Regions from separate parts of the Paenibacillus sp. YAE3 genome, predicted to be linked through region 2. Evidence: riboswitches for the same ligand, from Rfam matches in the RefSeq annotation. Region 2 holds a riboswitch; the other holds the start of a gene.

Region 1 (4,282 bases), on a different contig from region 2:
CGGCGGTTGAGCTTGCCCGGCGGGGATTCGCCGTCATCGCAGGCATCCGGAGGATGGAGGCGCAGGCAGAGCTGATGGACGCGGCGGCGCAAGCCGGGGTGCAGGGGAAAATCGTTGCCGTGCGGCTGGACGTTACCGACGCCGCCGGCGTGACGGACGCGGCGGCATACATACGCCGGCAGTACGGCCGGTTGGACGTGCTGGTCAACAATGCCGGAACGGCCTACGGAGGTTTCGTCGAGGAGGTGCCTGCCGCGATTTGGCAGGAACAGATGGATACGAACTTTCACGGCATGGTGCGGGTGACGCAGGCGGTGCTGCCGATCATGCGGGAGCGGGGGAAAGGCCGGATCATCCAGATGAGCAGCATCAGCGGCCGCATCGGATTTCCGGGATATGCGCCGTACGCTTCCTCGAAATTCGCCATAGAGGGTTTCAGCGAATGCCTTGCGCTCGAAGCCAAACCCTTCGGCATCGATGTGGTCCTGGTAGAGCCCGGGGCCTACGGAACCCCGATTTGGGACAAGGGGTTCGCGCAAATGAGCGCTCCCGAAGGTTCGCCTTACCGGGCCATGATGGACAAGGTGCTGGCGTTTTCGCGAAAAAGCGCACGACAAGGAGGCGACCCGAAGGAGGTAGCCGAACTCGTTGCGCGTATCGCATGCATGAAGCGGCCCGCGTTCCGGTACGCGCTGCCGGGGAGCACCCGGCTGACGCTCCGGGCCAAAGCGATCCTGCCGGGGCGTTTGCTGCAAAAGATGATCGCTTCCGTACTGGGCCGGGACGAAAGCGGATCTTAGCCCTTGTCCCGCGGGACCGGAGGGTGAAGCGTTCCGAGAAGCTGGCCCATCCGGACGTGGTCCCCGGGCTTCAGGCCGGCCCTTGGCGTAAACGTTCCGTCCTGCGTCAGCAGCACGACGGTCGAGCCGAATTCGAAATAGGCCAGGTCGTCGCCGTTGTTCCAGCGGGACACGGATTCGTCGTCGTAACGGATGCTGCTGACGTTCATGGCGCCGACCTTCACGACGGCGACCTCGCCGTATTCCCCGGCGATGTAGGTGATCAGCCGCTCGTTCCGGCACAGCACCGATTTCATCCGGGTCATGCCGAATTCGTTGACCGGATAAGCCCGGCCCTTGATATGCTCGCTTTCCGTACGCACCCCCGTAATGGGGGAATGGATGCGGTGGTAGTCGGTCGGGCTTAAATAAAGCACAAAAAAATAGCCGTGTTTGTACAGCTCCAAATGGGGGGAAAAGTTCAGCAGCTCCGCCACGGAATAATCCTGGCCTTTGACGTTTAATATCGTCCCCGCGCTAATGTCGCCCATGGCCGTTATTTTGGCGTCGACCGGGCTTGTCAGCACGTTCGGCCCTTCCTCGACCGGGCGCATGCCCGGCTTCAGCCGGCGCGAAAAAAACTCGTTCAGCGTCCGGTATTCGTGGATTTCCTTTTCGGCTTCGTCGGCCGGAATCTGATAGCTTTTTATAAAATAAGGGATGACGCCCCTGCTGAGCCTGCTGTGGGAAAAACGCCCCATCAATGCGGACAGCCACTTTCTTGAGGAGAGCTCCGTCATCAGCCTTAACAATCGTTTTGCCATGCTATTTCTCCCTTCGGATGGTGCTTCGAGTCGATTTATAGAGTTAACGTTCGCGGCCGCCTTATGGTTTCACCGAATTTCGGCCGGATCCGAAATGCGCAGCATACTATTTTTGGAACACTCTGAAATATATTGACATAGAATAGCGGTTAAATCAATAAGGTCTAACGCAAGACGGACGGCCGCATGCAGGGGGAGGGAAGTAGGGCAGGGGCTGCCGAGGAAAAATTTTTTCTGTTGCCAACCGGCACGGAATTGGTGTATTTTGGAACCAGGAACCGGACGCTTTCGCATGCTTCGTTTTTTTGGCGAAGGGCGGTCCGTTACATATTGGGATGCGGGAGCTTGAGTGAATCAGGCTGAGATTGCAGCTGTATCCGCTGCTGACCGGGAATCTGATCTGGATAATGCCAGCGTAGAGAATTCGCGATAGAAGCCCATGGATTGGGCTTATTTAACCGTCTCTCTTTGCGTATCCAGGGCGGTTTTTTTCATGCCTATTTTTGCGCATTCCCGCTCACCGAAGAAGAGAGGAAGATGTAGGATGAATCACGTGCTTCAGGCGGAAAAAAGGAAAGGGCTGCGGCTGAGCGATTTGCTGGTCACGATTTTGCTGTCGCTTGTGCTTGGCGTCGTCTATCATTTTTGGAGCTCGGTGTACGATCTGTTCAAGCCGCTGTTTTTTCAGGCCGATGAGCTGGTGTACGGGGTCTGGTTTTTGGCGCCGACGCTCGCCATGCTGCTGATTCGCAAACCCGGCGTTGCCCTGTTGGCGGAGGTGGCGGCGGCCCATGTGGAAATTTTGTTCGGCAGCGAATGGGGCGTTCAGCTGGTGCTTTACAGCGTCGCGCAAGGCCTTGCGGCGGAACTGGTTTTTGCCTTGCTGCGCTACCGCAGCTTCAAGATGGGGACGGCGGCATTTGCGGGCGCGGCCGCTGCGCTCGGTTCGTTTGCGGTCGATGTTTATTTTGGTTACGTGACGGACTATACGCTCGGGATGATGCTGTTCAAATACGTGCTCCGAATCATCAGCTCCGCGATTTTGGCGGGATATTTGGCGTTTGCGCTGGCGAAGGCGCTGGAGGCTACCGGCGTGACGCAGCTGCTGCGGCCCGTGACCCAAAAGGATTATGAAGCGCTTGACCATGATTGAGTCGCTTGATTTAGAACCGTTCGGGCCGGAGACCGTGGCGGGAGTCAGCAAGCTCAGGCTTAAATTTCCGGGAGAGCCGTCTTTCGTGTTCAAGGATTTGTCCCTGTCCGTTCGCCGCGGCGAGAAAGTGCTGCTGCTCGGGCCCAGCGGCTGCGGCAAATCGACGCTGCTGCAGGTGCTCGGCGGGCTGATTCCGCAAGTGATCGAGGTGCCGATCAAAGCGGAAGGCATCGTGGCGCCGGATTCCAGAGGGTACGTGTTCCAGGATCCGGATACGCAGTTTTGCATGCCATACGTCGACGAGGAGCTGGCGTTCGTATTGGAAAACCGCGGAATTCCGCGGGAACGGATGGTGCCCGAAATGCGCCGGGCCCTTGAAGCGGTCGGTTTGCGTCCGGATCTGCTGCATGTTCCGGTAGACAGCCTGTCCCAAGGCATGAAGCAGCGGCTGGCGCTGGCCTCCGTGCTGCTGCTGGAGCCCGAGGTCATTTTTCTGGACGAACCGTCCGCCCTCCTGGACCCCGAGGGGAGAAAACAGATGTGGGAGTCCGTCTGGAAAGCGGCGGAAGGGCGGACTTTAATCGTCGTGGAGCACCGGATCGAAGAGATTGCGGACCGGATGGACCGGATCGTCCTGCTGGCTCCCGACGGGAGCGTTCTCGGCGACGGCCCTCCCGCATGGGTTTTCGGCGCCTTCCGGCGGGAGCTGCAGCAGTACGGCATCTGGTATCCGGGCGTATGGGAGGATTTTTTCAAGGTGCTTGACCTGAGGCGGGGCGGAGCGGCGAAGCCGCTGGAGCCGGACGCATCCGCTCCGCTTCTGACGCTGCGGCGGTTTGCGGGATTCCGGGCCGGCCGGCCCGTGGTGCGGGCAGACGAGGCGCGGGTCGATCCCGGTGATTTTATCGCGGTCGTCGGTCCGAACGGGGCCGGCAAAAGCTCGCTTTTGCTCAGCCTGATGTCGCTCCTGCGCTTTCGCGGGGAATACCGGTTATGCGGGGAGGCCATGCCGGAAACGGAGGGCGCCTCCCGGAGAGCGCGCCGGGCTGTTCGTCCGCCCTCGGACCGGATCGGTTACGTGTTCCAAAACCCGGAATTCCAGTTCGTCGCGGAATCGGTGCTGGAGGAAGTCGGCTTTTCCGCGAAAGGGAAAGAAGCGGGGAAGGCCGAGGCCGAAGCGAAAGCGCGAGGGTTGCTGCGATTCTTTCATTTGGAAGGGCTGGAACGCCGCCATCCGTACCAGCTTTCCACCGGCCAAAAACGGAGGCTCAGCATGGCGGCCGCCGTCGCGGGCGAGCAGCCTGTCCTTTTGCTGGATGAACCGACCTTCGGCCAGGATGCCCGGAATACGTTTGCGATCCTCGATTACTGCCTGGAGATGCAGGAAAAGGGAGCAGCCATCGTGATGGTCACCCATGAAGAGAACATCGCCCGGCGTGTTGCCACGAAGGTGTGGGAGGTGCTGGACGGCGCGGTTGCCGAACGTCCGGCGATCGAGGCCGACCGGGCAGAAAGGCGGGCGGGCA
Region 2 (4,282 bases):
GCCCGCCGCTCATCTGTTCGGCGATCAGTGCCCCGGTAATGGGGCTCAGCAGTACGCCGTTGCGATAATGCCCTACGGCGACGAACAAACCGTCGCAGCCTGCCGCCGCTCCGAGATAAGGGAGGCCGTCGCGGGTTTGCGGCCGCAGCCCTGCCCACGCCTTCTCCCACCTGGCAGCCGTTATCCGCGGCACGAGAGCGGCTGCTTTGGCCATCAGCCCCATCAAACCTTCGACGGACACCGTCAGCTCATCGTTGCGCTCGACCATGGAAGCTCCGACGAGGAGTCTCCCTCCCCGCTTCGGCACCAAATAACAGCCGTCGGTGAATATGGTATGGCTTACCAAAGGGACCTCCGTTACGACCGAAAAGCATTCGCCTTTCACCGGGTATACGCCGGTTTCGATTCCCGCTTGCGCCAGCAGCCGCTGGCCGTGGACGCCTGCAGCGATGACCGCCTGTCCGCAGCTTATCGTCCCTTCATCCGTGACGACGCCGGTAACCCGCCCCCGTTCCAGCCGCAGCGAACGAACGCTGCAATTCTCCTTGGCTTCGGCGCCGAGCATGACGGCTGCCCGGACATAGGCGGCCGTCAATTCGGGCGCCGACACCTGCCCGTCCCCGGGAATCCGCATCGCGCCTTCGATGCGGCCCGTCAGGTTAGGCTCCAACTCGTTAGCTTCAGCAGGCGTAAGCCACGCCGCCGTTTCCCCTGCTTGGCGTTGAGAGGCGATCATCCGCCGGCAATCGGCGGCCTGGTCGGGCGTCAACGCCACCTTCAAAAGCCCTTTCTGCACCAGTCCGATGTCGATGCCGGTAAGCTCCCTCAGCTCCTCCGCCAGCCGGGGAAACATCGCCCGGCTCTGCCGTGCGAGGTCGAACAGCACGTCCGCCCGGTGCGTCTCCGACTGGGCGCCGAGCATGCCGGCCGCCGCGCCCGACGCGCCGGAGCCGATTGTCTCCCGCTCCAGAATCAATACGCGCCTGCCCTTCTTTGCCAGATGGTACGCGATGGAACCGCCGATGACGCCGCCTCCGACCACGACGACGTCAGCAACGTCAGCTTGATGGACCATGGTTTTCCCTCCCGTTATGTAAACATTGATAATAAGCGGCAGCAGCGCTGACCGGGTCTGCCGCTTCCAAAATCCCGCTCATGACAGCCACGCCCGCCGCGCCGGCTTCAAGTATCTCCGCCACGTTCGCCGGCTTCACCCCGCCGATGGCGATAACGGGAATGCGGACGCGGCTCGCGAGCAGCCTCAGTTCCCCAGGTCCGCGGGCCGGAGAACCGGGCTTGGATGCCGTCGCATAGACATGCCCGAAAATCACGTAATCCGCCCCTTTCTCCTCGGCCTCCACGGCCTCGTGCAGCGAATGGACCGACCGGCCGATCCGCAACTGCGGAAACCACTTCTTCACATCGGATACATCCAGGCTGTGATGCCCGAGCTGCACGCCCCGCACCCCGGCGGCAGCCGCGACGTCGGCCCGATCGTTCAGCACGATGCGGTTTGCGGGAACCCCCGCAGCCAGCAGCATTCCGATTCCCTCCAGCAGCTCGCGCGCCGTTTTGGCCCGTTCCCTTACATGAAACGCATCCACGTATGGATGGATGAGGCCGGCAATTCTCGCCAGCTCATCCAGCGGCTGCCTTCCCGTCGAAACGACATGCAGTTCCCTCCCTGCCACAGGACCTCAACTCCCGCAAAAAAATAAAGGCCGCTTTCCCGAAAGAAAGTGGCCTTTTCCGCACGTCGACAGCCTTGCGCCCCCAAAAAAACGCATAAGGCGCAAGCATAAAACGTTGTTCTTACCACTTCCCTCCGCTGGCATCGCTCCAGATCAGGTTCAAAGGGTCCGGAAATCGCACTTCCGTCTCAGCCGTCAGGCACCCCTAGTGATTTGCTATGAAATTGAAATTTACTATAACATGAATTCCGGCATGTGGCAATCTCTTCCATCCTGTTTTTTCAGCCAGCGCATCCGAAGCATCCGGCCAAAGCGCCCCCGGACCGAAAACCGGAAAAACGCGGCGGCAGTCAACGCGTAAGCAGAAATCGATGGGCTTGGCTGATGCCGCCCGCATCCTCGAACAACACCATCATGGACAGAGCCGGAACAACCGCCTGTTCGTCCCGGATCCAATCAAGCGCCTCGTTCCCGGCACGCTCTTCGTTTACCGCGACCTTCCAGCCGGTTTTGGAAAAAGGAATGTCCAGCTTAATCTCATGGTTGTTCGCGTTATAGACGACGATGATGTTTTTCCAAGCATCGCCGCCCGCAAAGTCCTTCAGCATAAAAGCGACCACCTGGTCCCCGCAGCGGAGCGTTTCCAAATGATTGTCAATCTGCTCCCGGGAGGTCAAGCGAAAGGCGGGGTGGCTTCTCCGAAGCTCGATCAGGCCCCGGTAATAGTCAAAAACCGGCCTAAACCTCCGCTTGTTTTCCCATCTTATGGCATTGACGGCATCGCCGCTGCGGTAGCTGTTATGATCCCCGTATTTCGTGCGGAGCAGCTCGTCGCCGGCATGAATGAGCGGAATCCCTTGGGAGGTCAGCACGATGCCGTTGGCCAGGAGGGCGCGTTTTACCGTCTCGCTTTTCATGATGTTCTCGCCGTCTATGCTCCGGTACGGCTCGGATTTTTCCACGGCCTCATGCAGGCTCCCTCCATGAACGAGTTCCCCGTTTCGGATGTCCGGAAACTTGGCCTCGTCCCGCAGCCCCTGCGTCGCCAGCACTTTATCCCATAAATTCAAATTGTCGTGAACGGTCACGTAATTGACCGATTCGAGCGGAGCATCCGCGAAATCGCAAATCGATCCCCTGACCCCTTCAAGGACCGCCGCTTCCGTGCCCGTTCCGCCCGTGGCGAAACCTTTCCCTTCGCCGTCGCTGTCCCCTTTGATCGCGCCGCGGAAATGGTCGTTGAATACGGCAAAGCCGAGATTCCTCTGGCTGCCTTTCAACGTTTGCCGCGCGAGCGGAGATTCCCCGCCCGTCCAGGGCTCCCCGTAGACGATGATGGCCGGGTCCGCCTCGCGGCGCAGCTCTTCGACCATCAGCTTGACGGTATCGGTATCGATTAGTCCCATCAAGTCCAAACGGAATCCGTCGATGTGATATTCGTCCGCCCAATAACGAACCGAATCGAGAATGAATTTCCGGACCATCGGGCGCTCCGTCGCCAGCTCGTTGCCGACGCCGGAACCGTTTGCCAGCCTGCCTTCGGCGTCCCTGCGGTAGAAGTACCCGGGCACGACCGCCTCGAACGGTCCGTCCTCGACGCTGTAGGTATGATTGTACACGACGTCCATCACTACGCGGATCCCTTTGCCGTGCAGCGCCATGACCATTTCCTTGAATTCGCGGATCCGGAGACCCGGCACGGTCGGATCGGTCGCGTAGGAGCCTTCCGGCACGTTAAAATGCTGCGGATCATACCCCCAATTGTACTTCGGCCCGGAAGCGCCGGGATCGTCCGCCTGCAGTTCGTTCACCGTTTGGAAATCGAATATCGGCAGCAGGTGGACATGCGTGACTCCAAGCTCCGCCAGATGGTCGATGCCAATCGCATTGCCGTCCTTATCGCGCAGTCCCGTTTCCGTAAACGCTTTAAATTTTCCTTTATGTTGAAAACCGGCGCCAGGGTCGGCCGAAAAATCGCGCACATGCAGTTCATACAAAACGGCGTCTTCGCACCCTGCCATGGGCGGCCTGCGGTCCGCTTCCCAGCCGGGCGGGTTCCAGGCTTCCATGTCCACGATCGCCGACCTGGCGCCGTTGGCGCTGACGGCTTTCGAATACGGATCTGCGGCATAGCGGATGGTTCCATCCGGGTGCTCGATTTTGTACATATAATAGCGGCCGGCAAGATCGCCGGAAAATCGCAAAAACCATACGCCGTCCTTCCACTTTTTCATCCCGACTTCGAGTCCGCCCGCATGATCGAAGACCTCGCCGTCCGCGTTATAACAACCCGCATCCTCATAAAGCGCGAGCGTCACTTTTGCGGCCCCGGGCGCCCACAGCTTAAAAACGCTTTCCGTTTTGCTATACGTGCAGCCCAAATCCCGTCCGCCGTAATACTCCGTGATTTCCCTCATGATTACACCACCGTAAGCTATGACATTCGATGCACGCAAGGATGCTGCATAATCCCCAAAACAGACTTTCAGTCCGAAATAGACAGCGACAAAGTTTGGTTCGGCTACATACTGTTTCCGGGAGCGGCCGGAACCGGATTTTGCATCATCCCAACGTCAAAAAGCCTAACCTAT

The links. Region 2 has a riboswitch for thiamine pyrophosphate ahead of tenI (thiazole tautomerase TenI). Riboswitches for the same ligand answer to the same signal wherever they lie in the genome.
Region 1: linked by a shared signal. The riboswitch ahead of AC27KL_RS13550 (ECF transporter S component) and the one ahead of tenI (thiazole tautomerase TenI) in region 2 are both predicted to bind thiamine pyrophosphate.

The regions. Positions count from the first base shown of each region.
Region 1 is NZ_BAAIYF010000006.1:168,240-172,521, reverse strand. It holds gene AC27KL_RS13560 (SDR family oxidoreductase) at 1-800, shown strand, start outside; gene asd (archaetidylserine decarboxylase) at 797-1,603, opposite strand; TPP riboswitch at 1,931-2,042, shown strand; gene AC27KL_RS13550 (ECF transporter S component) at 2,148-2,756, shown strand; gene AC27KL_RS13545 (ABC transporter ATP-binding protein) at 2,749-4,282, shown strand, end outside.
Region 2 is NZ_BAAIYF010000010.1:184,191-188,472, reverse strand. It holds gene thiO (glycine oxidase ThiO) at 1-1,075, opposite strand, end outside; gene tenI (thiazole tautomerase TenI) at 1,059-1,691, opposite strand; TPP riboswitch at 1,804-1,908, opposite strand; gene pulA (type I pullulanase) at 2,042-4,108, opposite strand.